Regions from separate parts of the Mesorhizobium sp. M2A.F.Ca.ET.042.01.1.1 genome, predicted to be linked through region 3. Evidence: riboswitches for the same ligand, from Rfam matches in the RefSeq annotation. Region 3 holds a riboswitch; each other region holds the start of a gene.
The links. A riboswitch is a leader RNA that binds a small molecule or an ion and turns the genes downstream of it on or off. The one in region 3 is predicted to bind thiamine pyrophosphate.

Region 1: linked by a shared signal. The riboswitch ahead of thiC (phosphomethylpyrimidine synthase ThiC) and the one ahead of EOA23_RS20085 (YkoF family thiamine/hydroxymethylpyrimidine-binding protein) in region 3 are both predicted to bind thiamine pyrophosphate.
Region 2: linked by a shared signal. The riboswitch ahead of thiB (thiamine ABC transporter substrate binding subunit) and the one ahead of EOA23_RS20085 (YkoF family thiamine/hydroxymethylpyrimidine-binding protein) in region 3 are both predicted to bind thiamine pyrophosphate.

What each region holds. Positions count from the first base shown of each region.
Region 1 is NZ_RZRX01000045.1:20,751-31,748, reverse strand. It holds partial or broken gene EOA23_RS09620 (FAD-dependent oxidoreductase) at 1-109, opposite strand, end outside; gene thiC (phosphomethylpyrimidine synthase ThiC) at 106-1,941, opposite strand; TPP riboswitch at 2,045-2,161, opposite strand; gene EOA23_RS09610 (hypothetical protein) at 2,283-2,510, opposite strand; gene EOA23_RS37055 (hypothetical protein) at 3,173-3,634, opposite strand; partial or broken gene EOA23_RS36405 (SMC-Scp complex subunit ScpB) at 4,533-5,055, shown strand; gene EOA23_RS09595 (DUF433 domain-containing protein) at 5,589-6,239, shown strand; gene EOA23_RS09590 (DUF5615 family PIN-like protein) at 6,244-6,621, shown strand; gene EOA23_RS09585 (ATP-binding protein) at 6,643-9,276, opposite strand; gene EOA23_RS09580 (DNA repair exonuclease) at 9,273-10,397, opposite strand; gene EOA23_RS09575 (DUF3320 domain-containing protein) at 10,411-10,998, opposite strand, start outside.
Region 2 is NZ_RZRX01000213.1:5-8,887, reverse strand. It holds gene EOA23_RS25895 (ABC-F family ATP-binding cassette domain-containing protein) at 1-503, opposite strand, end outside; gene EOA23_RS25890 (thiamine diphosphokinase) at 514-1,158, opposite strand; TPP riboswitch at 1,289-1,394, shown strand; gene thiB (thiamine ABC transporter substrate binding subunit) at 1,438-2,448, shown strand; gene thiP (thiamine/thiamine pyrophosphate ABC transporter permease) at 2,672-4,288, shown strand; gene thiQ (thiamine ABC transporter ATP-binding protein) at 4,285-5,073, shown strand; gene EOA23_RS25865 (M48 family metalloprotease) at 5,225-6,691, shown strand; gene EOA23_RS25860 (caspase family protein) at 6,809-8,749, opposite strand.
Region 3 is NZ_RZRX01000132.1:4,046-15,043, forward strand. It holds gene EOA23_RS20035 (DUF1236 domain-containing protein) at 1-864, opposite strand, end outside; gene EOA23_RS20040 (DUF1236 domain-containing protein) at 1,128-1,427, shown strand; gene EOA23_RS20045 (hypothetical protein) at 1,646-1,867, shown strand; gene EOA23_RS20050 (DUF982 domain-containing protein) at 2,043-2,390, opposite strand; gene EOA23_RS20055 (DUF1236 domain-containing protein) at 2,661-2,960, shown strand; gene EOA23_RS20060 (hypothetical protein) at 3,094-3,303, shown strand; gene EOA23_RS20065 (DUF2934 domain-containing protein) at 3,412-3,663, shown strand; gene EOA23_RS20070 (hypothetical protein) at 3,834-4,043, opposite strand; gene EOA23_RS20075 (hypothetical protein) at 4,245-4,589, opposite strand; gene EOA23_RS20080 (GSU2403 family nucleotidyltransferase fold protein) at 4,683-5,771, opposite strand; TPP riboswitch at 5,967-6,079, shown strand; gene EOA23_RS20085 (YkoF family thiamine/hydroxymethylpyrimidine-binding protein) at 6,070-6,678, shown strand; gene EOA23_RS20090 (ABC transporter permease) at 6,929-7,699, shown strand; gene EOA23_RS20095 (ABC transporter ATP-binding protein) at 7,696-8,463, shown strand; gene EOA23_RS20100 (ABC transporter substrate-binding protein) at 8,465-9,478, shown strand; gene EOA23_RS20105 (hypothetical protein) at 9,475-9,732, opposite strand; gene EOA23_RS20110 (DUF2167 domain-containing protein) at 9,857-10,729, opposite strand; gene EOA23_RS36510 (tetratricopeptide repeat protein) at 10,865-10,998, opposite strand, start outside.

The sequences.
Region 1 (10,998 bases), on a different contig from region 3:
CGCCAAGGCCATGCCGCATCTCGGCGACTGTGACCGTCGCGCCGCGGGCGGCGAGTTCGAAAGCGACGGTGAGGCCGGCAACGCCGGCCCCTTTGACGAGCACCCTCATGATGGTTTGGGAGCCTCCGGCACGACCGGTACGCCAGTCTCGTCCGCCGGCATGTAGAGATCGCCGCCCTCCCGGTATTTTGCCGCCATTGCCGCCATGCCTTCCTTCTGAGCCTCGGCACGGATGTCGTGGGAAATGCGCATGGAGCAGAATTTCGGCCCGCACATCGAACAGAAATGTGCCAGCTTGTGCGCCTCCTTGGGCAAGGTCTGGTCGTGGAAGGACCGTGCGGTTTCGGGGTCGAGCGACAGGTTGAACTGGTCCTCCCAGCGGAACTCGAAGCGCGCGCGCGAAAGGGCATCATCCCTGGTTTTCGCTGCCGGATGGCCCTTCGCCAGATCGGCTGCATGGGCGGCTATCTTGTAAGTGATCACCCCAATCTTGACGTCGTTGCGGTCGGGAAGGCCGAGATGCTCTTTCGGCGTGACGTAGCAAAGCATTGCGGTGCCGAACCAGCCTATCATGGCGGCACCTATCCCTGAGGTGATGTGGTCATAGCCCGGCGCGATGTCGGTCGTCAGCGGCCCCAACGTGTAGAACGGCGCCTCACCGCACACTGCGAGCTGCTTGTCCATGTTCTGCCTGATCTTGTGCATGGGGACATGGCCCGGGCCTTCGATCATCACCTGGCAGTCCTTTGCCCAGGCAATCTTGGTGAGTTCTCCAAGTGTTTCCAGTTCGGCGAATTGCGCCGCGTCGTTCGCATCGGCGATTGAACCGGGACGAAGGCCGTCGCCGAGCGAGAAGGAAACGTCATAGGCTCTGGCGATGTCGCAGATCTCCTCGAAATGCTCGTAGAGGAAGCTCTCCCGGTGATGGTGCAGGCACCATTTGGCCATGATCGAGCCGCCGCGCGAGACGATGCCCGTGACCCGGTCGACGGTCAGCGGTATGTAGTGCAGCCGCACGCCGGCGTGGATGGTGAAATAGTCGACGCCTTGCTCGGCCTGCTCGATCAGCGTGTCGCGATAGACCTCCCAGTTGAGGTCCTCGGCGATGCCGCCGACCTTTTCGAGCGCCTGATAGAGCGGCACCGTGCCGATCGGCACCGGTGCATTGCGCACGATCCAGTCGCGGATGTTGTGGATGTTGCGGCCGGTCGACAGGTCCATCACCGTATCGGCGCCCCAGCGGATCGCCCACACCATCTTTTCGACCTCTTCGGCCATCGACGATGTGACAGCCGAGTTACCGATGTTGGCGTTGATCTTCACCAGGAAATTTCGCCCGATGATCATCGGTTCGCTCTCGGGATGATTGATGTTGGCGGGAATGATTGCGCGTCCGCGCGCCACCTCGTCGCGCACGAATTCGGGTGTGACGAAATCTGGGATCGCCGCGCCGAAGGCTTCGCCGTCGCGTTGCAGCTTGCCGCGCATCACCTCGCGGCCGAGATTCTCGCGGATGGCTACGAACTCCATTTCTGGCGTGATGATGCCGGCGCGCGCATAGGCAAGTTGGGTCACCGCCTTGCCCTGCTTGGCCTTGAGCGGCCGATTGCGTATCGGAAATTCCGGTGTCAGGCGCTCGCCGGTGGCGAATCCATTGTCTTCCGGCCGGACGTGGCGGCCGTCATAGGCTTCGACATCGCAACGCGCCGTGACCCATTCGTGGCGAAGCCGGGCAAGGCCTTTTTCGATGCTGGTTTGGACTGATGGATCGGTGTAGGGGCCGGACGGATCGTAGACGGTGACGGGCGGTTCGCCGGCCGTCGGATGGACGGAAATCTCGCGCATCGGCACCCTGATCTGCGGGTAGAGGACGCCGGGCTTGTGGATTTTCCGCGAGGCGGGCAGTGGTCCCGTCGACACGGCGGGGGTGAGGGCATTCATCGTGAGGCTCCTTTGCTCATGCATTGGAGACCCAGTTCTGTGCCGGAAGGATGAAAAGACGCTTCTGTAGACCTGCTGCAGCAGGACCTCGGGCGTAAACTCCCGCAAAGCGCTTGCACCGTCCCTACGCCAGTATGAACTGGATCAGGTTCAACGGGTCACTGCGCCGCGAAAGCCAGCAGTATCTCAGCCCCTTACCGGGACTCCCCTGGTGAATGCCTCAAGTTGAATGGGCCGGTGCTGCTTTGTCAAGCGCCTTCGGGCGCCTTCGGGCGCCTTCGGCCGGTGGCGACGTCCGGCGGCCGGCCGAGCGGAGAGCTCGCGCATGCATCGGGGACAAGTCACGCCCCGTAGACCAGGGCTGGAATGGCCAAAGTCTCATTCGCTTCGTGAAGGATGGAAAAACTGTATCGGCCATGTGCGTCGAGATCGACCGAGTAGCTCAGGCGGTCACGGATGTGGTTATCCTGGTCGAAGGCGACGATTTGCGGCTTCAGCGAGGTGATTTGCACCACGTCCAGGTAGATGGAGTTGCAGATATGATCTGGTCGTCGGGCTGGCAGGTGCAAGCGGCCGCTCTATTCAGGATGCGGCATCGGCGGCGTTCCCGATACCAATGATATCTTGCGGGCAACTTATGCAATCACCGGCTTCGTAAAACCCGACGGCGGCGGCCGTGTCCTGGCGCTGAGGATGTGCCGCTGTTCCAGCAGAGAAATCGCGTGGGCGCGGAGTTTTCGCTCTGCGAGGAAGAGTTGACGCAATCGTTTAGCTTGCTTGCAGTTCGTAGAGACCCGCCTTTGAAAGCAACTAAGCTATTGCATTGATATGTTGGTGCGCGATCGATCGCTACATAGCCGGCCGCCATTATCCGAGTATTGATCCGCCGGTGTTCGTGTTGCCGTATATGGCAATCCCTGCGAGATCGTCGCGGCCGGATCGGCCGCACCCTCTAGTCATAAAAGGGGAAGCGACCGAGAATTCCGCTGCCGAAAACTTCTCTGGCTTGGCTATGCATGCGGTAGATGAGATCGCCGCCTACCGCGACCTGGTCGAGGAAGGCATCGACGCCCAGTTCGGACAGCCTGGTTATCGCAATGCGTTAGCGGCTCAGACTTGCGGTCTCGAGAGCGGCCTTTGGGGGTCACCTCTTTTTTGTTTCAGAGGTTGGAAGACGGCTGCTCGTTACCCAATAGAAATGGCGACTACGGAACGCGATCGATCGCGGCCATCAGGAAACACCTGTCTTCGGCTCAACCTCGACATGGCGTCCGATCGACCGCAGATATACAGCTATCTCGTCCATGAGATGATCGCGTTCGCCGTAGATCTCAGCAATCCTGCGCAGCTGTGGCTCGACGGACCTCCGTTGCGCCGGCGTCAAATCAGCATCGCCAAAGACATATCCCAAGTTGCCAATCGCGCAAATGTTGCAGCCGGCCTCCACAACTGCTTGCACGAATGCCGGAATGTCTTTTTCTTGCATAGTCTTCATGTCGAACCTCTCGTGAATGGCGTGCTTGCGCGCCCATGCTGCCTTTTCAGCGTGTCCTCTGGGCGGCGCAAGCCTTGAGCGTAATTGTGCCGGGCAACCTCGACTATCCCGTCTGCCACGCTCTTTAGAGTCGGTGGGGTCTGGTGATTGCAGGCTGGGCCACTCAAAAGCCTGCAAGAAGAAAGTCATGGCGACCATTGCTCAAGATCGCGAGGGTGCGTGCAAGACCTTCCGTTGGCAGTCATGCACGCTCACCCAGCAACTGGGTATTGAGCAACTGGGTCTCACGTCGCGGGTCTCGTGTGCTTCACAGCCGAAAATAAGGTACCACCGTGGCTATTCTCAAGTGCAGGCTACCTCTTCAGGACACGGCGGAGTGCCTTCCGACGCACCCCTGGTGCAACGTGCGACCTAACGAGACACATCTCGTTCGCGTTCCCTCGACCTTTCTTCGTATTGCTGCTTGCCCTGCGATTTCAGGCCCTCTGCTAGCTTCTCGGCCGCTCTTTGGCCTGCAATGTCACTATTCAAGATCATATCCGACATCCCTGGATGGTCATAACCGTAATGCGCATGCAGTTTCCCTCACGAGCAGCGCCTATCCGTCGATTAGTTCGTCTTCCGGAACCCGAAGCCCTTTTTATCCGGCGTACCTATCCACCATTCAACCGGTATACCTTTCCCAACTTTGGCGGACCATTTACCTCAGGCATGATCATCTCGCGTGACATTTTTTTTTGGCGCCATCATCGCACGTGGCATTTTCTAAAAACCAAGACGTGTCAATTTGTAAAATCAAGGATGCGGCCGCGCCCGTTGCGAGGATTTGCAGGTAGCTCTTCAGCCCCAACACGATGTGTGAGGCGGCGGTGGAAAAGGCAACCGACGGCGTCGACGCGTCCTTTGATGATCGCAAGCGATATGCTTCGTCGCGAGCCCAGATTGCGGTCTCGGGCACAAGGCGAGATCACAGTTCTGCGATCTGTGGTAACGCGAGCCCGCAAAGCGCCGCTGCGGCCACCGCTTTTGGAATCTGGACGAGATTCGTCGTCGTCTGAGATCAGTTGATCGAGCAGTTCGCGCGCGCGGGACGCGCTTGCGGTGCAGTCTCTCCCGCGAGCTCGCCCGTGACCTTCTCATCGACGACATCCGAGAGCTGCGCGGACGGCCCTATGACCTCGTCGCTGTCGCCGGCGGCTGGAAGCACCTGACACGGCCGGCCTATGCCGATGCCATCCGCGCCTGCGGAAGCAGCGGGCGTGCCGTGGACCTGACGTGGTCGGACGTGCTGATGCTGATGTGCATCGGCACTTCCAGCCGATTACCCGCGCCGAATTGTCGTCGGTTTTCGGGAAGTAATCAGTCGCGACCTGATCGGCCATCTGCGGCACCGGCCTGATCGCGTCGAACCCGCGCAGTCCGACGCCCGGCGCTCCCTACACCTATGTGACGACAAAAGCGTCCTGCTCGAGTTCGGCCTCGACACGCTTCGCGATCTCCCGGACTGCGAGGCGCTCGAGGATGCCGGGCTGCTGAGCAGAGATGAGCTGCTTGCTGGTGAAATTATGCCAGAGTTGGCTAGTGGCCATGAGGATGCGGGTTTGGATACGGAGGAATAGCTTGGCGCTGCAGACGCTGTGGCCACCGGGCTTGCGAGTGCTTCCAGCTTTCCATAGCGAATCTAGCGCGCCCAAGGGCGTCCGAAATTTGTAGGCAAATTTCGGACATGGACACGGTCAGCGACGTCAAGCAGGCAGCGGTATGCGGCCTCTGCACCGCTGTCGCCCAAAAATTCGTGGCCATGGGCAAGCCCCACTTGAGACCCCCAGAGAGAACGCTCGTGAGCGATGGAAACGGTTTTGGTCCAAAGCTTGATACAGATGGCCTGCAGATGGGTGTAGGGTTTCAAAGCGCTCGAAGACGCGCCTTCGCAGAGTTAAAAGTCCGCGACGAACTCGTGTGTCGTTTGTCGCCAACTGCAAATTCGATAGTTAGCGCAATTATACTGCGCCGAGTCTGCCATCTCGAGCCCCAAGGGTTTGTGAGGCCTCTCGGCTCACCACCGCCTTTGCTAACCGCCGTGATTCCAAAGACGCGTGCCTTTACGGAGGGGGTCAAACGGCCTATATTATTCTTTATAAGGAGAAGAATAATGGGCACACTTGCTCGCATCTACACCCCCGCAGAGGCAGCCGCCGTCAGCGGGATAGGAATCAAGGCCGTGCACAATGCGATCGACAAACGCATTGTCGATACTGTGCCAAGCACTGCTCGGCGCATCGGTGGGGTCGTCCGACGGGCATTGACCGGCGAGGATTTGCTGCGGCTCAAGCTTTGGTATGGCGTGGGTGCGACATTGCCCGCTGATCGTCGCTACCGCCTGTTCGAGGAAATCAAAGCTGCCCCAAGGGCCAAGACCGTAAGGGCCGACGACCTGCTGATCGTCGACGTCGCCGAGGCACGTAAACAGCTCAAAGCGCGCATCGTGGATCTTGATGAAGCGGAGGCCGCCATCGGCCGCGTTAAAGGGGTGATGGGCGGAGAGCCTGTCTTCAAAGGAACCCGCATCCCTGTTCGTATGATCACGACGATGCTAGCGCAGGGCGCAGATGAAGCGGAGGTTCTGGAGGGATATCCGAAGCTAACGCCGCGCGTGATTGAGCTCGCCAGAATGTGGGTCGCCGCGCACCCGGTTCGTGGGCGGCCTAAGAAGCTGGTCGAGCAGGGCGTGAAAATAAAGTCGTCGAAGCGCGTGGTTTTGAAGGGCGACCCAGGTCCGTCGGCCAGGTCGAGACGCGTGTGACCTCGTGAGGTTTCTGATCGATGAGTGCCTGCACACGTCTCTGGTTGCGGTAGCCCAAGAACGCGGACATGAAGCAAACCACGTCAACTGGCTTGGGCTAAGCGGCGAAACCGACTGGGACCTCATGCCGCTCATTATCGATGAGGATTTCACCTTCGTCACCAACAATGCTAAGGACTTCAGGAAGCTCTATGCCAAAGAACCGGTTCACGCCGGCCTGATTATCGTCGTCCCTCAGGTCGGGCCTGAAAAACAGAGAGAGCTCTTCGATGCTCTCCTCGAGGATCTTGGCCCAGAGGAATTCCTGATTAATGAAGTTATCGAAATCGAGATCGAAAACGGCATTGCAATCGTAACACGATACGATCTGCCGTCGCCCTAGCTGAGGCTGCGCGATCTCCGCTTATGACCGACCCGGTTGCCAGTCGCTCATCTGCAAAATGTTACCGCCGAGTTTTGCAAACGCGCGTTGGCGGCAGGAGAAAACGAGAATCTGCTGATCGTGTGATTGACGATGCAAAGCGTCGAACATGCGCTCGATGCGGTCGTCATCGGAATAAACCAAAGCGTCATCCAGGATAACCGGTGTGGGTCGGCCGTCGCGGGCAAGCAAACGGGCGAAGGCCAGACGTGTCAGAACCGAAAGCTGTTCTCGCATGCCGCCACTCAACCTATCGACATCCTCATCCTGACCATTGCGGCGAACGGTCTGTGGCAACAGTGTGTTCTCGTCGAACACTATGGAGATGTCATCGAATAGCAATCCAAGCAGCGGTCGCAGCTCGGACATGACCGGCTTCAGATAAAGATCGCGTGCCGTCGAGCGCGCAGCGACCAGCGTCGTGCGCAGCCGGTCGAGGACGGCTTTTTCGAATTCGAAGCGTCTCGCTCGCTCTCCAGCGATTTCCAATTTTTCTGTGGCCTCGCGCAAAGCTTCTTCCACCGCGTCGTCGGACCGAGTGCGAATATGGCCATTGAGATCGGCCAGGGTTACACGCAACTGACTTGCTTCCTGTGTGGCGGCATCCTGAACCGAACGGGCGCGGCGCAGAACGGCTTCAGCGCTGGTGAGATCGCGAGCGCCGTCGCGCAGGGGAGCAGCGCGCATTTCGGCCGCTTCGCGCAGCTTTTGTCGTGCGGTGGCCTCGGTGAGCAGCAAGCGCCCCTTTTCCTCGCGCGCTGCATCGGGTCCCAATATGACCTCGAGGCTGGTCAGTTCCGCCTGGATGGTGACATAAGCCGTCTCCGCAGCCATGACAGCCTCGTCGGCATGGCTGCGCAAAGGCAAGGCCTCGCGCACGCTGTTGCGTGTTGTCGCCACACGCTGCTCGGCTGCGGCATGATGTTGCCGGATCTGTTCTGGATCGACTTTGAGTTCGAGGTCCCCGGCCCCGAGGGCACTCAGACGAGCAAGCTCCTCGTGTAATTGCTGTATCCCCTTGGGCGCGAGATCGGCAAGTCGCTGACGCGCCAAGCCCAGTTCGGTAGCTTTGTCGCGCGCTTCCACTAGGCGCTGGCGTGCCGTCCTGAGGCTATCGACACCGAGGGACGCAAGCAGGCTGCGGTGCTTCGCTTCGGCGTCTTCGATGGTCCGGTCGGCCTGCTGCGGCCGATTCGATCGCAGGGTCAAGGCTCCGATGCCGGCAATATCCAGGCGTACGGTGCCAGCAAAGCTTTGGTCTTCTGCATGGGGCAAGGGCTTGGCATCGATGGTCACCAAATCGGCGGCGCCGTCCCGGTATTCCATGCATAGCGTCGGCAGGGTTGCCAGGTGAGCTGCACGAAGGCTGGCGATCTCGATTTCGAGCGCCTGGAGTTGCTCGACAGCTTGTTCCGGCACCGCCAGCATCGCCAGTGCTGCCTCTCCATCTTCGATCTGGGTTCTGGCGACTTCGGCTTGTTTCAACCGGTTGTCCGAGCCGGCCAGTTGTTCGGCAGCGTCACGCGCCAAAAGAGTCGCATCCAGCCGCGCGAGCAATTCGCGTGCTTCGCGCTCTTCCAGTTCGGCTGCTTGAACTTCGCCCATCGCTTGTTCGTTTTCGGCAATGGCAGAAGCGCGCCGATCGAGAACCTCACTGCGGCGAAGCTGCGCAATCGTCGACTGCTGGCGCAAATCCGTGGCTCGTTTGAGCGCGGTCCGAAAACTATCGAGGGCCTGCTGCGCCGCGTCGTGGTGAATTGCGGCAAGGGCAGCTTCCGCCTCGGCGGCTTTCAAGGCTTCGCTGTGCGATTTGGCGGCCTCGACTGCGGCTTCCGCGGCCGAGATGGCTTCCCGCCGAGTGGCGCCTTCTTCGGGGTTTTCAAGCTCAGACAGACGCGCCAACGCCATGCGCCGCTTGTCGAGCGAATCGCGCAGACCGGTGACTTCGGCGCTGAGACGCTGCTCGTCTTTCACCAGCTTGTCACGCTCGTCGAGCGCTGCCGCATAGAGACCGCCGCTCTTGGGACGCAGCGTTGACGTAACCAGGCTATAGAGTTCTTCTTCACATGCCGCGGCGATTTCGGCCATGCGTCGCCCGCCGGTCAGGGCTTCAACTTCCCCCTGAACCGAGGACAGTAGGCTTTCGCGCACGCGTTTTTCGCCGTCCTCCTCGCTTTTGCTGCGCCTTTCGATGCCGGTGACCCCTTGGCGAACCCAGAGCAATCCTGCCGGTCCTGCGCTTCCGCCATGGATTAGTTTGCCGATAAAGGCTTCGGCCTCATCGGCTTGAGCCAACAGTCGCCCGCCGTCGAGGTCAATAACGCTGGCCAGCCTGCCGCCATAAAACTGCTTGGCAAGTCGATAGCGTCCTTCTGAAGTGGTGATGTCGGCCTCCACCACCGGATTGCCCCCACTGTAAGGCCGCAACAGTCGCACGCCTTCGGGTGTGCCCGTGTGAGGCTGGAAAAAGAGTGCGTGCAGCGCTTCGAAGAAGGTTGATTTGCCGAACTCATTGACCGCGCAAAGCACGTTGACGCCGTCGCCGATGTTTTCGATGGCGACGCCTTGCCCGGCGAACCGTTTGACGTTGTGGAGCCGAAGGGCCGTAAGTTTCATGATCCCATCGCCTCGCAATAGCTGAACAACCGAACCAGTGCTTCTCGCGATATGTCGCGTTCGACAGCCGACCGGGTTTCGTCGCTGCTTTCATCCAACAGTGCCTGCGCTGCCTCGCGAAGGGCACCAGAGCGGTCGATCCGATCCAAATCGCCACTTTCGCAGTCGGTCGCGAGCCCGTCCCCGTCCAGTTCCAGATAGGCGAAGTCGGGCGCGGCTACCGCGATCGCCGCTTGAAGGATCGTTCGCCCACTTAACCGCACCCGGCCAGACGCGGCAATTCGCAGCAAAGTCTGACGCCGCAGATGAGCCGGTGGAAGCAACGCTTCAAATGCCGCGGCGCTGTCGTCGCCAGACAGCAGATGCAGGGGAGCGGTTTTCCAGGAAAAGCTAGCTGTTTCAACGGCCACGATCTCGGGCACGGCGCCAGGCCCGGCAATGGAAACGACAAGGGCCTGACCGGGTGTATCATGCTTGAAACGGTCAGGTTCGGGCGCACCGCTATAACGGCTGCGCTCATTGATGGTGACGGGTCCGTGCCAGTCGCCAAGTGCCAGATAATCGAGGCCGGCCTTAGTCGCGCGATCTGGTGCAATGACATCGGACGCTGCTGAATCTTCGGAAAAGTTCTGAATAGCGCCATGAGCAAGGCCGAGCCGGATGGCGCCTTGCGGCGTCGCGGCGCTGTTCATCCACTCGGTAAGGTCGCGACCGGGTCTGCGGGTGGTGCAAGGTGCAGGCAGCAGCGCCACGTCCGCGCCAATGGTCAGGGTTTCGGGCCGCGTCGCCAGCAGGACATTGTCCGGCACAACGCTGTCCGCTGCACTCCACAATTGATCAGCCAACAGGGAATCATGGTTGCCAGGCAGCAATATCCAGCGCAGAGGCGCGCTCTGGCTCATCTCGGCCATGGCCTGCCGCAACATCGCTGGAGTGGGCGTTTCGGTATCGAACGTATCGCCGGCCAGAAGTATGGTGGATGCACCATGGACGCGTGCCTGCTCTGCCAGCCGGCTGATCGCGCCATGGCGCGCTTCACGGAGCCGCCCGCGCAGATCCTCTGGCATGTTGCCGAACCGCTTGCCGATATGAAGATCGGAGCTGTGGATGAATCGAAACATGGAGTCTCCGAGACTATGTCGATGCCAGGTTGCGCTGGGCGCGATCGATGGCTTCATCCAGCCGGGAGCGTGAAATCGCCGCAAGTCGCTCGACACCGAGCAGACGTGCAAGGTCGAGAGCGGGGTCGGACTGTTCCAGAATGTCCTCGTTCGCAACGACGACAGCGGCCAGCTCGGCGATTGGAATGTCGGCAATGGACCGGCGGGCATCGGCATCGAACGGCATGCGATAATCAAGCAGGTCGACCACCGTCCCTCTCTTCCATAGGAAGCTGCCGCTGGATTCTTCAGTTCTATCGAACTCGCGCAGATGCAGGTCGATCCGCTCCCGAATCTTGTTGCCCGTTCTGAGCCAGCCATGCGCCCGTGCGATGCGCTGCGCAAGGACGTCATCTCGCAGAGGTCCTTCCTGCTCGATCACCGCGTCGACCATGGACCGCAGCGTGCCTCGGTAGACGAAGTCATAAAACTGATCCGGGCTGGTGGAAAATCCGGTTAGATCAGTCAGGCGATAACGGCCGCCCGTCGGTACGGTATCATGCGTCGAATGCGCGGCCGCAGGCAAAATTCCTGCAGATGCCGATGGGCGCTCTCCCGTCGC
Region 2 (8,883 bases), on a different contig from region 3:
GCCGAAGAGGTGCGGGCAAGCTCCTCTTCCAGCCATTCGATCACGGAAAGGTCGAGATGGTTGGTGGGCTCGTCGAGCAGAAGGATGTCGGGCTCCGGCGCCATGACGCGCGCAAGCGCGGCGCGCCGCGCCTCGCCGCCGGAGAGGTCGCCCGGCTTCTCCTCTCCGGTGAGGCCGAGATGCTCCATCAGATAGGTGGCGCGATGCGGATCGTCGGCCGGGCCGAGGCCGGCTTCGACATAGGCGCGCACGGTAGCGAAGCCGTCCATATCCGGCATCTGCGGCAGATAACGAACGGTCGCCGAGGGTTGGCGGAACACTTCGCCGTCCTGCGGCTCGATCATGCCGGCGGCGATCTTGAGCAGGGTCGACTTACCCGAGCCGTTGCGACCGACCAGCGCAATCTTCTCGCCGGCGGATGCGCTGAGCGCCGCGCCGTCGAGCAGCGGGGTGCCGCCGAAGGTCAGTCTAATGCCGTCGAGGTTGAGAAGTGGCGGCGCCATGTCTGGAATGTCAGCTTTCGGGAAGAGGATAGGGGTGGGCCAGAAGCAGCGCCCGGCCGCGCTCCAATGCGATGCCAAGCTGCCCTTTGACCTCGTTTGATATAGTGAGCGAGGAGCCGAACGTCACCTCGACGCGGTCGAGCGGCCATTTGGCGCCGGTAACCGTCAGGCCGAACAGGTCGGAGAAGCCGAGCACCGAAAACAGGGTGCTGTCCGCATAGTCGAAACTGGCTTTGCCAGGCAGGATGGGAACGCCTTCCTGCGCGCCGCTCGTCAGCAACACGGTCGTGCCCGCTTCTGCCAGCCGCACGGCGAGCGCCAGATGCAGGGAGGCATGGTCGGCGCGTTTGCCGCCGAAGGCGCCAGCAAGCACGAGGCTGGTGGCGCCGCGCTGGAGCGCTTCCGCTATGGCGAGCTCGCCATCGGTCATGTCCTTCTCGGCCGGGAAGATTTTTCGTGGGACGGAGGCCAGATCTTCGGGCAGGTTGGCCGGCACCGAGTCGAAATCGCCGACCCAGAGTTCCGGCATGAGACCAAGCGTGCGCGCATGGCCAATGCCGGCATCGGCGGCGATGACGCGCGAACCAGCGATCTGGCGTTCGAGCCGGGGCGTGCGGATAAGCTCGCCGCCCAGCAGGATGGTGAATGTGCCCATGGCCGTCGCCCTTACCAGCCCTCCAAGTGAAACGGAAGCCGGATGCGTCGCGCTTCGGTTCCTGCCCCGGAACATTAGCTGCTCGGCAAACTTCCGCTTGCGCGCCGCTTCGGCCGGGCCTATCTGTCGAGGCGCTCTAACGGGGTGCCGGACATTATCCGGCTGAGAGGCAAGCAAGCCAACCCGCTGAACCTGATCCGGTTTGTACCGGCGGAGGGATTAGACGTTTCGGACCATCCGGCGCCTCAATTCCTTGTCACTCGAACGAAGGAGGCGCCGATGCGCGCGATACTGTCCAAGCTTATTCTCGCAACCGGTCTTTTATCGCTTCTGGCTGGCGTTGTGCCCGCCGCCGCGAAGGACAAGCTCACCGTCTACACCTATGAAAGCTTCACCGCCGATTGGGGGCCTGGCCCGGCGGTGAAGAAGGAATTCGAAGCCGAGTGCGGCTGCGACCTCGAATTCGTCTCGGTGGCCGACGGCGTCGCCCTGCTCAACCGCGTCAAACTGGAAGGCGCCGGCACCAAGGCCGACATCGTGCTCGGCCTCGACACCAACCTGACCGCGGACGCCAAGGCGAGCGGCCTGTTCGCGCCGCATGGCGACGTCTCGGGCATCAACGTGCCGGGCGGCTGGAGCGACGACACTTTCGTGCCGTTCGACTACGGCTACTTCGCCGTCGTCTATGACACGCAGAAGCTAAAAGTCCCGCCGAAGAGCCTCAAGGACCTGGTGGAAGGCAGCGGCACCGACAAGATCGTCATCCAGGATCCGCGCACCTCGACGCCCGGCCTCGGGCTGCTCTTGTGGGTGAAGTCCGTCTATGGCGACAAGGCGCCGGAGGCCTGGGCCAAGCTCAAGCCGAAAGTGCTGACCGTGACGCCGGGCTGGAGCGAGGCTTATGGCCTGTTCACCAAGGGTGAGGCGCCGATGGTGCTCTCCTACACCACCTCGCCGGCCTACCATATGGTGGCCGAGAACACCGAACGTTACCAGGCGGCGTCCTTCGAGGAAGGCGAGTACCTGCAAATCGAGGTCGCCGGCATCACCACGACGGGTGCCAAGAACCCGCTGGCGCAAAAATTCATCGCCTTCATGACCGGACCGAAATTCCAGGACGTCATCCCGGAAACCAACTGGATGTTCCCGGCCGGCAAGACCGACAAGCCGCTCAACCCGGCCTTCGACAAACTGGTCAAGCCGACCAAGACCCTGCTGTTCAGCCCGGCGGAGGTCGCGGCCAACCGCAAGGCCTGGGTGGATGAGTGGCTGGCGGTGATGAGCAAGTAGGCTGCGATGCTTGCGCCAAGGCCCCCCTCTCTGTCCTGCCGGACATCTCCCCCTCAAGGGGGGAGATCGGCTGTCACGCCGGCTTTCGCCAATCTCCGACGTTGCAGGATCGAGCGGGGCGTCGACACTGCCAATCTCCCCCCTAGAGGGGGAGATGTCCGGCAGGACAGGGGGGGGCGCGAAGGCACGCGGCGTTGCCTAGCTGAAGCCTGCATGGTGCCGGGTGCACCCCGCGCGTGACTCCCGCGTCTCCGCCGGCGTCATCGCTCTGGCGGCCATCGCCGCGCTCATCGGCGGCGCCTTCGCTGGCCTCATCCTCGAAGGCGCGCACGACTTCTCCGGCGCTGCCGCCGCCTTCGACGGCTACCTCCTGCGCGTCGCCCGCTTCACGCTGTGGCAGGCGGCCCTCTCGACGCTGCTCTCGGTCGCGCCGGCGCTCCTGGTGGCGCGCGCGCTTTCAAGGCATCCGCACTTCCCAGGTCGCCGCCTGATTCTGCAGCTGTTCACCGTCCCGCTGGCGTTGCCCGCGATCGTCGCCGCGCTAGGCATATTGGCGCTCTACGGCCGCGCCGGGTACTTTGCCGGCGTCTTCGCCGGGCTCGGCGGCGGAGAGTGGCCCGGCATCTATGGCCTTTCCGGCATCCTGGTCGCGCATGTCTTCTTCACCCTGCCTCTGGCGACGCGCTTGTTCCTCGAGGCGCTGGGCACCATTCCCGCCGACCAGTGGCGGCTGGCGAGCCAGCTCGGCATGAGCGCCCGGCCGGCCTTCCGGCTGCTCGAATGGCCAGTGCTGCGCGCGGCCATGCCGGGCGTCGCCGGGCTGGTCTTCATGCTCTGCATCACGTCCTTCACCATCGTGCTGACGCTGGGCGGCGGTCCAGCGGCGACAACGCTCGAGGTCGCCATCTACCAGGCTCTGCGCTTCGATTTCGATCCGGCCCGCGCGGTGGTGCTGACGCTGCTGCAGATCGCGCTCACCTTCGTCGTGGTCGCAGCGCTCACGCGGCTTGGCGCCAACACGGTCGGCGACGCCAATCTGCCGGTGGCGCCGCGCCGCTATCTTTCGGCGGGCCGGATGGAGAGCGCTCTAAATGCCGGCCTCATCGCGCTCGCCCTGCTGTTCGTCGCCGGACCGATGGCGGCGACGGTGGTTTCGGGCCTTCAGGCCGATCTCGGCCGATTGGCGGGCGAGGAAGCGGTGCGCCGCGCGACGCTCACCAGCGCCGGCCTTGCCTTGATCGCGGCGCTGCTCAGCGTGTCGCTGTCGCTGTCATTGATCGCGGCACGGCGCGCATTGGCTTTGCGTCGCCGTGCCGGCAGCGCCATGTCGCTGCTCGAGCATGCCGCCGACACCGGCGCCGGCTTCGTGCTCGTCGTGCCGCCGATCGTGCTTGGTGCCGGCTGGTTCCTGGCGCTGCGCAACATCACCGATGTCTTTGCCGTCGCGCCGGTGATGGTCGTCGCCGTCAACGCGGTGATGGCGATGCCCTTCGCCATCCGTGCCATTCGCCCAGCCTATGACGCGGCGAGCGAACGCCATGAGCGGGTTTGCCTGGCGCTCGGCATATCCGGCTGGACCCGGCTCAGCCTGATCGACTGGCCGTCGCTCAGGCGGCCCTTGGCCACCGGCTTCGCCTTTGCCATGGCGCTGTCGCTCGGCGATCTCGGCGTGATCGCGCTGTTCGGCAGCGATTCCGTGCAGACCTTGCCCTATCTTCTGCTCGCGCGCATGGGCAGCTACCGGACCGCCGACGCGGCGGGGCTCGCCTTGCTGCTCGGCCTGGTTTGCCTGATGCTGGTCGTCGTCGCCGATTGGCTGGGTCGGGAAGCAAGGGCATGACATCGACGGACAACAGCATCGCGGCAGGGAAGGCGCTGACCGTCACACTCGAAGACGTGTCGTTCAGCTATGGCGAATCGTCCTTCCGCTTCAATGCCGAGTTCGCGGCGGGCAGGATCACCGCCATCATGGGGCCGAGCGGCTCCGGCAAATCGACGCTGCTCAATCTGATAGCCGGCTTCGAAATACCCGATAGCGGCAAGGTGCTGATCGGCGGCATCAAGATCGGCGCCACGCCGCCCTCGGCGCGACCGGTGTCGATGGTGTTCCAGGAAAACAATCTGTTCGCGCATCTTACGGTCGAGGCCAATGTCGGGCTCGGCCGCTCGCCGTCGCTGAAGCTCGGCGATGGCGATCGCGCCGCCGTCGCCGAGGCGCTGGCGCGGGTTGGCCTGGCCGGCAAGGAAAAGCGGCTGCCGCGCGAGCTCTCAGGCGGCGAGCGGCAGCGCGTCGCGCTGGCGCGGGTGCTGCTGCGTGACCGGCCCGTATTGCTGCTCGACGAACCTTTCGCGTCGCTCGGCCCGGCGCTGCGCGAGGACATGCTCGACCTTCTCGCCGGCATCCATGCCGAGCGCAAGATGACGGTGCTGTTCGTCACCCATCAGCCGGAAGATGCGCGCCGCATCGGCCAGGACGTGGCATTTCTCGATGAGGGCAGGATCGCGGCCACCGGGCCGGCTGACGATTTCTTCGATCGGTCTGGACCGGATGCGTTCCGGCGCTATATCGGCGATCGAGGCGGCAGCGTTGCCGGATCACAACACATTGCCCGGAAGCGGACATAATTTGCGGCCAAACCAGTAACGGGTGATCCGGCGTTTGCTTGCCTTGTCCGGGGGAGTGTGGCTAGGTCCAGTCATGCGGTCCGGCGGGCCGTGATTTGCCGAAAGATTGCGAAAGGAAGCCGATCTGTCGACCGGCGCTGAGAAAGTGTGGATGAGGCCGCTTGCACGATTTTTCGCGCTGGCAAGCGTTGCCGTGCTGGCGAGTTGTCAGATGTTCACGCCGCCGGACGTGCAGGAGAGCGGCTTCCAGCCCTCTGACAAGCCGATCACCGTCGACAATGTCGTCGCCAACGCCAAACTCGCCGAAATGGCGAAAGCGCAGCATCCGCGCATTCTCGCCACCTATGGCGGCGAATATTCCGATCCGAAGCTGGAACGCATGGTGGCCAAGGTCGTCGGCAATCTGACCGTGGTGTCGGCCAACCCGACCCAGACCTATCGCATCACCATCCTCAACTCGCCCAACGTCAACGCCTTCGCGCTGCCGGGCGGCTATCTCTATGTGACGCGCGGCCTTTTAGCGCTGGCCAATGATTCTTCCGAGCTTGCCGCCGTCATCGCCCATGAGATGGGCCACGTCACGGCGAATCACGGGCTGCAGCGGCAGCAGCTCGAGGCCGAGGAAGGGTTGGCGACCAAGGTCGTTTCCGATGTGCTCGGCGACAGCCCGACCGCCAAGGCGGCGCTGATCCGCGGCAAGCTGAGGCTCGCGCAGTTCTCGCGCAACCAGGAACTGCAGGCCGACGCCATCGGCATCAAGTCGATCGGCGAGGCGGGCTACGATCCTTACGCGGCTGGCCGCTTCCTGCAGTCGATGTCGGCCTATACCGATTTCCGCTCGGTTAGCGGCGCCACCGACGCCAGCCTCGACTTCCTGGCGACGCACCCCAACACGCCGCAACGCATCGAGCTGGCGCAGCGCCTTGCGCGCAATTTCGGCCCGCCCGGCGTCGGCACGCGCGACCGCGACGCATTTCTGGCCGGCATAGACGGCCTGCTTTACGGCGACACGCCGGAAGAGGGCTATGTGCGCGGCCAGACCTTCATGCACCCCAATCTCGGGGTCTCCTTCACCGTTCCGGACGGTTTCGTCATCGACAATTCGGCGGCCGCCGTCACCGCGACCGGGCCGGGCGACATCGCCATCCGCTTCGACGGCGTGGCGATCGACAAGTCGGTGTCGCTCACCGATTACATCCGCAGTGGCTGGGTGGCGGGGCTCGAAGACGCCAGCGTGCGCCAGGAGACGATCAACGGCAATGAGGCGGCGATGGCGCATGCGAACGCTCAGGGCTGGCAGTTCGACATCGCGGTGATCCGCGCCGGCGGGCAGGTCTACAGGCTGCTGACGGCGGCGACCTCGGCCAGCCCGTCGCTGGATCCAGTCGCGCGCTCGGTCAGCGGCTCTTTCCGCGTGCTCACCCCGGCCGAGAAGGCGGCGCTGAAGCCGCTGCACATCCGTGTCGTCACCGTTCAGGCCGGCCAGACCATGGGCTCGCTCGCCGCGCAGATGGTCGGCGTCGACCGCAAGCTCGACCTTTTCCGGGTGCTCAACGCCATGTCGCCGGGCGCCAGCGTATCGGCCGGCGACAAGGTCAAGATCGTCACCGACAAGTAGGCCAGAGCGGCCAGAAAACCGCTATCGCCCGGGGTCGCTTTCAGGTCGGTCCATTACCGCTTGCGCCTGGTTTATTGGTGGTCGGCGATGGTGGCACCGCCACCACCGCCGATGCCATCAACCATTGTTGCTGTCGCCGCTGCCGCGTCCGGGCGGCGAGTGATCGTTGTCGCCGCCATTGCCGCGCCAAGGCACTGGGTCAATTGGCACCAGAGGCGCCTTTGGCGTGGTAATCTCTGGCGGCGGGGCTTTTGGCGCGGGGGTGCGGATCACCTTTATCTTCGTGACCACCTTCGTCACCACCTTGGGCTTGCACACCGCGACCGACATCTCGCTTCGCTTGGGCGAGAGACCGAGAATGGCCATCGAATAAGCCTCTTGTCGGTTAATGCCGGCTTTCAGGAAAGCCAAGGCCCGGGCCTCGTCCGCCGGCACGCCATTGCGGCCGTCCTTGAAGATCACTGCAAGATCCTTCATGGCATCGACATGCCCCATGGCCGCCGCCTGGAGCAAAAGGTCCAGTCCCTTGCCGGCATCTCGCTGAACGCCGACACCATCGAACAAGGCGCGCCCCAGGGTAGTCATGGCATAGGGGTCTCCCTTGTCCGAAGCCTGCGCATAGAGGCTGTTGGCTTTGGTCAGATCCGGAGCCGCCCCCATTCCGGACGCGGCGATGTAGCCGAGTTGGTAAACGGCGCGAACGTGCCCCTTGTCCGCGGCCTCCTGGATCGCCTGCCTGGCTTCCTCGATCCTGCCCGACGCCAGCAGCGCCCGCCCAAGCTCATAACGGAAGCGCGCAATGTCGGGATAGGATTTCACCGCCGCCTCGCAGGCCTCGACAGCGCTGCCGCCGATCTCGTTCGGCAAGCGGCCCGAGACGACGCCCTGCAGGTCGAGCGGCTCGCCGGCGGCCTGGTCACAGGGGTCGACGTTCGGCGACAGTTTCACCGTGGCTTGTTTCGCGGCGTTGCCGACGCGGATCTCGAAGCCGACCTGGACTGGAGCGGCCGAGCCGATCTGCGGCTCGTAACGCAATTTGTCGATCTCGGCGGCCATCAGGCTCGATTGCGGCGAAAGCGCGCGATCGGGCAGGGACAGCGTCCCCGTCGCCGGGTAGCTCGCAAGCTTGAGGCTGACCCCGGCGCCCTTGGCAGGGAAATCCAGCGTCAGCGGAACCGGGCCGACGCCGACCGGGACACTGATGCCGCGATTGTCGATCGCTTCGGCGGCAGCGGCGACCTGGATCCCGCGCTCCGCCATCTCCTGATCCTGCTGTGCGTCGGGTGACGATGGCGCTGGCTGCTCCGGGCCGCGCATCAGCACCACATCGTCGAGCAGCGACGAATTCTCCCAGGGAACCTGCTTGCCGTTGGTCGCCTTGACCACGTCGCGGCGCACGGCGGCCAGGACCGAGCGTATCTCCTGGTTCGGCGCCAGCGCGCGGCGCGAGAAGGCCGATGAAAACGGGCTGAGGTCGCCGGAGCCGTCATAAGCTACGGCGCCGGGTTCGGTGGCGAAAGCAATCAGCGTGTTCTGCGAACCTGTCACCTGCGCAAGTCCGCTGTCGCCAGCGACGATCAACCGGTCGCGCAGCCAATAATCCTTGCGCGGGAAAGGATCGTTGCGGCAGGCATCGAGGATGATCATCTGAACCTTCGATCTCGAGCGCAGTTGCCGCAATATGTCATCGACCTTGATGGCCTGGACCTCCATGTCGGCCGCATCCTTGAGCGATGCATCGACCGGGATCAGGAAATTCTCTCCGCCGACCTGAAAGCCGTGGCCGGAATAATAGACGACGGCAAGATCGGCGCCGTCGGCGGCAGCGAGATAGTTGCGGAACTTCTCTTCGAACTGGAGCCTGGTGAGGTCCTTGGCCGCGAACACCTCGAAGCCGGCTTGCCGGAAGGTGCTCGAAACGTCCTCGGCGTCCTTGTCAGGGTTCTTGAGGGCTGGGATTGTCTGGTACGCGGAATTGCCGACGACAAAGGCGACCCTTCGGTCGGCACGGGCGTCCAGCGTCGTGAAAGCGACGAGAACCAAGGTCGCAAGGAGCATGCAGCATCGCAACATGGCAAATCCCCCATCCGTTGTGATCTGGAGGCTTCAAGAGGCCAATTGCGATGCAATGGTCTGTTAAAGACCTCACAATCCAAGGAGTATTATCGAAGGAGAATTACGCCGTTGGCGAT
Region 3 (10,998 bases):
CAACACGAAATACTCATAGGATTCATAGGCTGGCACGATCTTGACGATGCGAGCCGGCAGGCGGTGCAGGCGCACCTTGTGCCGCGGCACCTCGACGCCAACTGAAATGTCGAAGCTGACATCGCGAACCGGCTCGACATGGGTTTCATGAATGACCTGCGTAATCTGCGTCCTCTGCTCGACGGTCACATTGTTGATCGAGGCCGTCTTGTTCTGGTCGGTCTGGACGTTGGTGTTGCCCTGGGCGTTCATCTCGGTCTTTGTGCCCGTATTGGTCTGGGCATTCTGATCGGTCTTGGTGCCGGTACCGGTCTGAGCGTTCTGCTCGGTCTGCATCTTGGTGTTGCCGCCCTGAGCGTTCTGCTCGGTGGTGCCGGCCTTGCCCTGGGCCTGCTGCTTCTTCTTGAGCTGCGTGTTGTCCTGGGCATTCTGGTCAGTCTTGGTGCCGGTGTTGGTCTGAGCGTTCTGCTCAGTCTGCATCTTGGTATTACCCTGAGCGTTCTGCTCGGTGGTGCCGGCCTTGCCCTGAGCCTGCTGCTTCTTCTTAAGCTGGGTGTTGTCCTCGGCGTTCTGGTCGGTCTTGGTGCCGGCCTGGCCCTGGGCCTGCTCATCGGTCTTCATCTTGGCCTTGCCCTGCGCCTGCTCCTGGGTGTTGGCGCCGGCCTTGCCCTGGGCGTTCATCTCGGTCTTCGATTTCGTCTCGCCCTGGGCCTGCCCGCCTGCCTTGCCGCCCTTCTGGCAATCGGCCGTGCCGGCCGCGCAATTGTTGTTGTCGCCGCTTGGCTGCGCGGATTCGGTCTGCGCCATCGCGGCGCCACAACTCACACTGAGCGCGATCATGCTTGTGATCAGCAGATGTTTCATTGGATTTCTCCTCGGAAAGTCGGTCCCTTCGCATGGGTAACCCGGCTCGAAACGCATTGTTCCGAAATTGCGGCAACGGGCAAAAGGGAGGGTCTTGCCGCACACGGCGGCAGTAATTTTCGCACGCGCCAGCCCCTCTTCTGGCGGGATTTCACAGGGAACAACGCTGGGCGATTGGCGTTACGACACTGCCGACCCGCTGTGGAAAATCGCAGGCGCAGCATCAAGGCGATTTGATCCAATCCACATAGGAGAGACGAACAATGAAAATGCACATCACCTCCGCCGCCGCCGGCTTGCTGCTTCTTGCCGGCATTGGCGCCGCTGCCGCGCAGGATGTCGTCATCGCGCCGGAGCAGGAAACCGTCATCAAGGAATATGTGCACAAGCAGCCGCTGGCTTCGGTGAAGGTTCCGGGCGTCGAGTTGAACATCGGCAGCACGGTTCCCGACACGGTCGAGCTGCACGAGGTGCCGAACGTCAAATACCGTTACGTTGTCGTCGATAACCGGACGGTCATCGTCGACCCCGGCACGCGCAAGATCGTCAAGGTGCTGGATTAATCGACAGCACGCGGGAACGAGATGGCCCGTCGCCAGTCACGGCGGCGGGCCATCGATCGATTATTATTTTGTTACCATGTGCTAACGGAACCTTCCCGCCGCGGTTGAGTTAGCGGCTCTGGGCCACGCTGTCTCATAGACAACACAAATCATTGGCAGGGTGCAGATTCGGGCGGCGGCGAACAGTTGCGGGCGGGTCAAGGAGGAGTTTGACCAACATGTCGAAACGAGAAGTCGCAACATCCCGGTCGCTCGGGATGCGCGTCGCCGATCTCAAAGCCAGGATGCGGGACGCCCGGATCACCGAGCATGAGATGAAGACCTTCCAGAAGGTCGCGGCCATCATGGGAGGTGGCGAGGGCTCCCTACGCATCGAAGCGGACGACCTGATCGCCGCGTCTTTCGTCACCGAGGCGCTGGGCGAGCCGACGCCGACCTGACAGCGGCCACCAGCCGAAAAAGCCCCATCGATCCCAGTCGGTCGTCAGTCCCGGCGGCGGTCTGCGGGGCAAACGGACGCCCAGGCGGCTCCGTTGCCGGAGATCTCGCCGGCCAGTTCCTGAAGCCTGCAGGCAGGCCCAACGCGCAGCGGCCCCAATGCGCACCGGCTCTCTGTCAGTGCGCCGGCCGCTGCAGCGCCCGGCTCTCACGTGCCCGGTTGCGCCTGATCTTGGCCTCGCGCAGCACCGCGACCGGATCTGCCCCGGTCCACTCGATCCCCGCCTTCCTCGCGAAGATCAGGAACGCCTGGCGCGCCTTGTCGAGATCGATCTCGCCGGCCCGTGCCGCCTCGCAGGCGCGCAGCGCCCTTGCGTGGCTTTCGCCCCGCGAAGCGAGCGGCCATTCCTTGAGAAAATTCTGCATCCCGGTGAGCGAGGCGATCTCGCGCTTGAAGCCGGCGCCAACGGCGATCGCCACGGGGGAGCGAAGTTGGATGTCGCTTCTGATGTAACCTTCTTGCATGACGGCGGCGCCCTTTGGATTTCAAAGTCTTGGGGAGTTTCAATGCCTTCCAATGCGGAGCCGATGCGAAGGTTCCGCCACATCAATTAGTCGTCGCTGACGGAACAACACCTCGCCGGGGACGTTTGCCCCGGGAGCTCAATTATTCGACCTGCCGATGTTTCCGCTTCCTGCGGAGGCAGGGCGGAGCTCGCCAATACGCGATCCGAAGGATCGTCGTGAACCGATACGCGATCCGAAGGTCGTCGTGAATCCAACAGGAGAGAAACGATGAAAACCACCCTCATTCCAGCTGTCGCCGGCCTGGCTCTGATGGCCGGCATCGGCGTCGCGGCCGCGGACGAGGTGATCGTCACCCCCGAGCAGCAGACCGTGGTCAAGGAATATGTCCACAAGCATCCGATCGCCTCGGTCAACGTGCTCGGCCTCGAGCTCGGCGTCGGCTCGACCGTGCCTGATACCGTCGAGCTGCAGGAGGTGCCGGACGTGCAGTATCGCTATGCCGTGGTCAACGACCACACGGTGTTGATCGATCCCGGCACGCGCCGCGTTGTTCAGGTGATCCAGTAACATCTGACACCCCTGAAGAGCCCGATCCTTGCCCGACGCTTCGGTGAAGGATCGGGCTCTTCTCGCATCGAGGCACATGGCCTAGAATAGTCAGCGGTTTGGGAGGCAACGAAGCGCGGAAGGAGTCGTTGCCATGCATCATCCACACGTCGAATCACCTGATATCGCCCGGCAGGTCGACAAGCTGCTGGCCGAGCACAGGACTGGCCTGCTGTCCATGCAAGAGGCAATTTCCCTGCTGCGGAAGCGTACGGGGACCGACCGCTCTGACGCGGATTTAGCCGGATTGATCACAAAGAAGGCAGCGCATCTCGGCATCGCGGTCGTCACCGACGGCCACTGAGCGAATTTGCCGCCTAAGTCGGTCGCATATGCGTGATACCGAAGACGCCGCGTCAAAATTCCGCTAGTGTTCGCGCCGGGGAACCCGTCCCAACCTTAGGAGGCGACAGTGACGGACGACAGGCACGAACGCATTCGCCAACGCGCGCACGAGATTTGGGAGCAGGCCGGCCGGCCCGAAGGTGCTCACGAAGAGCACTGGAACCAGGCGACCGCCGAGATCGACGCGGCAGGCAAGCCGAAGAAAGCGCCGAGGAAGGCGGCTGCCGCCAAGGTCGAGAAGCCAAAAGCCGCCAAGGCGGAAAAGCCCGCCAAGGCCCCCGCCAAGGCAAAGACGGCCAAGCCGAAAGCCAAGGCCTGAATCTCCGGCGGCCGCGCCGCCGCCGGCTCATCCCGACAACGATCTCCGACCGCGACCGGACGTGGGTAGTCCGCGCCCGGCGGTTCGCCATGGAGATGCCCAAACTTCCGTTGAAGACGCGCTGGCTCAACTGGTAGGAAGATCAAGCAGAGGGAAGGCGCCGCCGATCGCTAGCGCCTCCCTTGCTTTCCGGCGTATTGCGCGACCGCGCAGAGAAGGGCAAGCGCCGCGGTATCGCAGGCGGCCCGCGACGGCGACGGGCCCTTGGCGAAAAGCACCGCATCCGCGACCGGAACCGTCAGTCCGTGCTTTCTGGCAAATGAAGTGACTTCGTAGGGCTGGTCCTCGGGCAGTGCGCCGATGTCGATTTGCGGTTGCATCAAACGTGTTCCTCCCTGGTATGCGTCTATTCCCTCCTTCGCCCGGCAGGAATTAACGCCCGGCCACTCACCCGCGTCCACCAATTGGCGATTGTGTGAAACGATGCATTTGACGGGGCGGCGAGCCGAGGGTTGCAGCCGGCCGGTTGAAGGGTCCGCGGCGCGGGCGTCTTCGGTCCCCGCACGGGAAGAGGGAAGCCCTCACCAGGCATCGCTCGACCGGGCGAACCTTACCCCCGCGGCGATCATCGCGCTTTCGCACTCGCTGATCAGCCTGAGGTTTCGCAGATACCGCGCCATCGTCTCCGGCAGCCAGGCGGCGCAGGCCTCCGCATAGGCGCGGCCGTGCACAAGCGCGCCGGTCGACAGCCGCTCGTCCTTCTCGGCGATCACCTTCAGATATTGCCGGATGAAGCGGATGTCGTCGGCGATGTCTTGGCTCGCCATGCGCCAGGCGCCGGCGAGGCGCTCGCGCTCGGCGAGCGGCAGTGGCGACAGCAAAGGGCGGGAGAGATCGGCAAAAGCGGCATGGTTCGCGGTGTTCAAGCAGATTCCCTCAAAGGAGATATCGTACTTTATGTACTAAATCCGGTCAAGCGAGGTTCGTACAATTTGAACGATGTGCCGTCTTGAGGTAGATCAGGCGATCCGCGTCGGAAAGCCTTCGAGCTGCACGCCGACTTCGCCATGCGCTCGCCCCAAGATCGACTGGATCATCTCATGCCTGTCCGGCTTCAGCAGGCTCAAGCCTTTCCGCAACGCATCCCGCCAGGCATCGCCGCGCTCCCATGCTTCCGCGAAAGCCAGTGCAAGGTCATCCTGTCGGCGCGTCGTATCCAGCGCCTCGACCAGCAGGCCCACTTGATGGAGGTCCTTCTCCCGCTTCGCCGCCGCGCCTCGCTCGCGGCGCGTCGCCACGATCAGCTTGTGGACGGCGAAGCGTTCGGGCGAGGGGACAAGCACCGGCACGCCGGAGCGGTGCAGCAGCACCGTCCTCACCGGATCGCGGATCAGGAAATCGAGGAAGCGCAGCGGCTGCGCCGAGGCGCCGCCGAGCGAAGGCATCAAGCTGGCGCGATCGGCATGCTCGTCGCTGCCGCGGTTGGGGGTGAGGAACTCGATCCGGTAGCGCGAGGCGTTCTCGTACTGCGTGGTGCGGCCGGCATCAGTCCGGTGCGGGATTTCGCGAAACGTCGGGTCGACGGCCCTCAGCACGTCGATGACCGGCGGCATGCTGTCTTCCACTTCGGCCGAAACGGAATGGAACTGTGCGAAATCGGCATCGCCTGTCTGCAGCGCGGCACCCGGCAATCGCACCCCGAGATGCCCGGCATAGGTCTGGAAAGCGACGGTGCCCACCAGCACCGCGCGCAGCCGGAAGAGCCCCGCCTTCTCCAGCGCCTCGACGACATCGCCGGTGAAGGTCTCGGGTGCGGTCAGGCCGGCATCGCGGACAAGCGTGGAGACCAGCTTGCGGCGGCTCCTGAGATCGCCCTTGATCTCCCTGAAGGCCGCAACCCGACTGGCGATCTCGGGATCCTCGGCCGGACCGACGTAACGCCTCTTTTTCTCGGGGCGGGTTTCCTCGAAATACCAGTAGTCGCGGCCCTTCACCGGCACGCGCACGAAATTGCCCGCCGTCGAGAAATCCGTCTCGAAGGAAGCATCGAGGCTGCGCTGCACCAACTCGGCGTAGAGGGTGCGGTAGGCGAGGTCGATGGTCTTCATGGGCGCTGCTATTGTGCGTTATAAGATTCCTGCAATTTTCTTATAACTGCGCCACCAGTCGATTGCAAGTTCGTTATAAGAAATTCGTGAAAATCTTATAACCACCGGCATCTCCCCTAGGGGGAGATGAGACTCGTGGCCCAACTGGCGTCGCAAAAAACCGCTTTCCCAACCCGGCAAACAGTGCTTTAACGCGCTCATCCACAGGGGTGCTCCGTACGGTCGGGGCTGAGATGGTGGCGGCAAGCCTCCGGACCCTAAAGCTGATCTGGATAATACCAGCGGAGCGAGGCGGGCCATGTTTTCCGGCGCACAGATTTCCCTTTATCCCCTGGCCGACGATTTCGTCGGCGTCATCCTCGGCGCGTTGGGCGCGCTCGATCCTTACCGCGACAGGCTCAGCATCGAGACCGACGACATCTCGACGCTGCTGGTCGGGCCGCCCGAAGTGCTGTTCCCGGCGATGCGCGACCTCTTCGTGGCGGCGGCCAAAAGCGGCAAGCATTGCGTGCTGTCGGCCGCCCTCTCGCGCGGCTGCCCCGGCGAGCCGGACGATCCGATCTGCCGTTCCGACGAGATCGGCGGCCCGGCGGTCCCGCTCGACGAGCGCAAACGCGCGGCGCTCGGCGCCGTGCGGTCGACGCCCTCGACCGACCAGCCGGTGGCGGCGCAATTCTCGCTCTATGTGATGGGCACGGGCGATCACATGGACGAGATCTATGGCTGCATCGACTTCCTGAAACAGTCCGGCGTGTTCGACCGTTCAAAGAACTTCTGCACCAGGCTGCGCGGCGATGCCGGCGCGGTGTTCGCCACGCTCAACGAAGCCTTCTGCCGCTTCGGACCCGGCGCGGGGCACGTGACCCTCGACATCACGATTTCGGCCAACAGCCCGACGGCGGTTTGAGCTCCTCGCGGCTCGAGCGTCGTTCGTCGAGGAGAGTGTCGTGGCTATTGGCGAAAGCATCGGTGCCGGCGAATCTCCCCCCTCGAGGGGGAGATGCCCGGCAGGGCAGAAGGGGTCCCAGCGCGTAGAGCGCCTACGTCCTCTGCGAAGCAAGATGAGGTTGGCGCTCTACGTGAGACGACCCCCTCTGGCCTGCCGGCCATCTCCCCCGCAAGGGGGGAGATCAGCCCTCACGTCCGCCTTCGCCAAAATCGCTCCCGCCGCCCTCGCATTCGCCCTGCTCCTCCTCGCCTGGGAGCTCTATGCCCGTCTCGGCGGCATCGCGCCCACCGTGCTTCCGGCGCCCTCGCGCGTGCTGGCGCAGGCCTGGGATAACCGCGCGGCGCTTGCCGAAAACACGCTTCCCACCATCCGCGCCACGCTTGCCGGCTTCGCCTGCTCGCTCGTCGCCGCCTTCACGCTTTCGGCGCTGGTCGATTTCTTGGCCCCCCTGCGCCGCGCGCTGTTTCCGCTGCTGATCGCCAGCCAGACCTTGCCGCTGGTGGCGATCGCGCCGCTGGTGGTCTTGTGGTTCGGCTTCGGCCTCTTGCCGAAGATCCTACTGGTCGCGCTGGTCACCTTCTTCCCGATGATGGTGGCGCTGGTCGAAGGCTATGCCGCGACAAGCGCCGAAATCAGCCAGATGCTTGCCGCCATGGGGGCAAGGCGCTGGCGCATATTCTGGCTGGCGCGGCTGCCGTCGGCGCTGCCCTATTTCTTCGCCGGATTGCGCATCTCCATCACCTATGCGGTGGTCGGCGCGATCTTCGCCGAATATGCGGGCGCCGCGAAGGGGCTGGGCATCTACATGCTCAGCGCCAAGAACAACTTTCGGCCCGACCTCGTGCTTGCCGCCGTTGCCGTTAGCTCGGTGCTGACGCTGGCGCTGTTTGGTCTGGCCGTGCTCGTCCAGCGTTTCGCCATGCCCTGGGAGAGGGCCGGGCGCGTCCGCAAGGCCGAACCCTCCGGGCACCGGCCATGACGCGGCTCGAGCTTCGCGACGTGCGAAAAAGCTTCGGCGCGCTCGAGGTTCTGGCCGGCGTTTCGCTCGATGTCGGCGCGGGCGAGTTCGTGTCGATCCTCGGCCCCTCCGGCGCCGGCAAGTCGACGCTGTTCCAGCTCCTCACAGGCGCGATCCGGGGCGAGGGCGAGATGCGCTTCGACGGCGCGCCGCTCCATGGCGCCCGCTTCGCCTTCATGCCGCAACGCGACGCGCTGATGCCGTGGCGGCGCGTCATCGACAACGCCACGCTGGGGCTCGAAGTGCAGGGCATGAAGCGCCGGGCCGCGCGCGAGCGCGTGGCGCCCTTGTTCGCCGAATTCGGCCTTGCCGGCTTCGAGCGCGCCTGGCCGGCCGAGCTGTCGGGCGGCATGCGCCAGCGCGCGGCGCTGCTGCGCACCGTGGTGCAGCAGCGCGACATGCTTTTGCTCGACGAGCCGTTCGGCGCGCTCGATGCGCTGACCCGGGCGGCCATGCAGCGCTGGCTCGAAGGCATGTGGCGAAGCCACCGCTGGACGGCGTTGCTGATCACCCATGACGTGCGCGAGGCGGTGCTTCTGTCCGACCGCATCTATGTGCTTTCGGCGCGGCCCGCGCGCGTGGTGCGTGAGGTGTCGGTGCCGCTGCCGCGTCCGCGCACCGAAAGCGCCGCGCTCGCCCGCGAGGCGGCCGCGATCGAGGCCGGCATCCTCGACACGCTGCTTGGACAGCCGCCCCCAATTCCCGACCATCCGATGGAGAAATGAAATGACCGACTTCACCCGCCGGCAGGCGCTGTTCCTGGCCGCCAGCCTGCCATTTGCCGGGGCCGTCACGCAGGCCCGGGCCGCCGCGCAAAAAATCACCGTCGCGCTCGACTGGACCGTCAACACCAACCACATCGGCCTGTTCGTCGCCCGCGACAAGGGCTTTTACCGCGACGCGGGGCTGGACGTCGAAATCCTGCCCTATGGCGACACCGGCTCGGGCACGCTGGTGGCCAACCGCGTCGCCGATTTCGGCATTTCGGGTTCGCTCGGCCTGTTCACGCAGAAGGGCGCCGGCGCCGACCTGAAGGCCATCTATGCCGTCGTCCAGTCGGAGACCGGCCGCGTCGTCTTCAATGCCGACCGCGCCGCCATCAAAAGCCCGAAGAATCTCGACGGCCTGACCTATGGCGGCTTCGGCAGCGCCTGGGAGAACGCGCTGTTGCAGACCATCATCCGCCATGACGGCGGCAAGGGCGATTTTTCCACCGTGACGCTGGGCACCTCGGCCTACGAGGCGCTGGCCAATGGCGCGGTCGATTTCACGCTCGAAGTCTCGACCTGGGAAGGCGTCGAGGCCGAGCTGAAGGGCTTGAAGCAGCGCAGCTTCCGCTACGCCGATTACGGCGTGCCGGACGAGCACACGACGCTGATCGTTTCCAGCAACGCCTACCTAGCCGCCAATCCCAAGGCTGCCGCCGCCTTCGTCCAGGCGACACGGGCCGGCTACGCCTTCGCCGTCGACCACGCGAAGGAGGCGGGCGAGCTGCTGGTCGCCGCCAACAAGGACACGCTGACCAACCCGGCGCTGATCGATGCCTCGCTGAAGGCGCTGAATGACGGCCATTTCCTGAAAAGCGCCAACGGCGCCATCGGCACGATGGACAAGGCCAAGATGGAAGCGATGGGCGGGTATCTGTTTGCCGCGGGGATATTGCTCGATGGCAACGGCAAGGCGCTGAAGGAGAAGCCCGATCTGGGCGCGTATTTCACGAATGAGTTTCTGGGCGCTTAGAAGAGATAGCGACCAAACATAAACGCAATCGCGGTTGCAGATGACAGGATGAGAACGCTTGCGACGAGCAGGCCGAACTTGAGCAATGGGGTTTTGTGGCGGTAGGCCCGCCAGGGGGTCCGCGCAGTTGAGGTCTGCAGACAGTAATGCGTTAAGAGCAAGGCAGCTTCCCAGCCAGTCGCCAGAATAAAGATCCATAGCCAGGACGCCTTGCCAAGGCCAAAGGTAATCGCCCTGATGAGGACAAGGGTCAAGATCACCAACGAGAGCACGCGACCCAGACGATTGCGCCACCGTGCTGGTCCACGTCGGCGAATGGCGACTGACCGACTGGGAGCCGCTGGTGCAGTCTCAGAAGTGGAAGACATTAGACACCAATCAGCTGTCAGCCTTCTTCCTGTTGAACAGCCGTCTCAGCCACACCAGCGGCAGCAGCAGGAGGAAGGCGCCTTTCTTCAGCACAACCAAGGCGAGGGCGATCAGCCCGGCGCCGGCGGCCTTGCCGTATTTGACGCCGAGCATCGTCGCCAGCACGCCGAGCGCGCCGTAGCCCGCCACCTTGTCGCCGCTGGAGAATTCGAAATAGGAAGAGCCTGCCTGTGGCTTGTAGGCGGCGGCCGATGCTTCGACGATCTTCTGCACCGCATCGCTGGTGATGTTGCCATTCACCGGCACGATCTTCATTGGGACATAGCCCTGCCGATCGAAGACCGAAACCGAGATGTTGATCGTCCTGTCGCCGGCCCAGTTCAGAATGTTGGCGTAGTAGAGGATGTTCTTGCCCTTATCGACGCGCGGGTAGACCAGCCAGCTATCGAACCGGATGTCCTGTCCAAGCCGCTGCGACTGCGCTTTCACCGAGTCCCTGAAGCTCTCCTCGATCGAGCCGATCTCCTCGCTGCGGTCGGCGTTGTCCCAGTCAGCGAGGCTGACATAGCCGTCCGACACTGGCTTCTCGACCGTGAGGTTATCGATCTCCGGCGTGAATCCGAAGATCAGCTGATCGATCGTCGAGCACTGATCATGGTCCCAGCCAAATTCCCTCACCACCAGATTGCAGCGGTCCTCCGGCTTCAGGTAGATGGCGCCGCCGCCAGCCGGAGTGATTGTGCCTCTGGCGGCGCTCAGAGGCTGGGTAAAATTTTGCGGATGATAGTCCGTATCCTCGGCATGCACGATCGCTGGCTGTGCCAGGAAGCAGGTATGCGCCACCACAATGAAAATAAGATTTTCCCTGATCGATTTGTTCATGACCCCCTCCCGCCAGCGGGACCCCAACTTCACGCAGTCGTGATCTAACGGGATTTTCAACGCAAGTACAAGTCGGAAAAGTTCTTTTTTTGTTCTTTATGCAGACTGTAATGTCCGGGCATCGCTGCGGCTCGCCTAATTCTTCACGATGGCGTAGAGCAGGGCGGTTTTGACATGTCGTCCAGGTTCGCCCTGCAGCGAAAGGGCCGCTGCAAACAATTTCGCCGTTGCCGGGCACAGGCCCGACGAAGCCTGATTGGCGTTCGCTA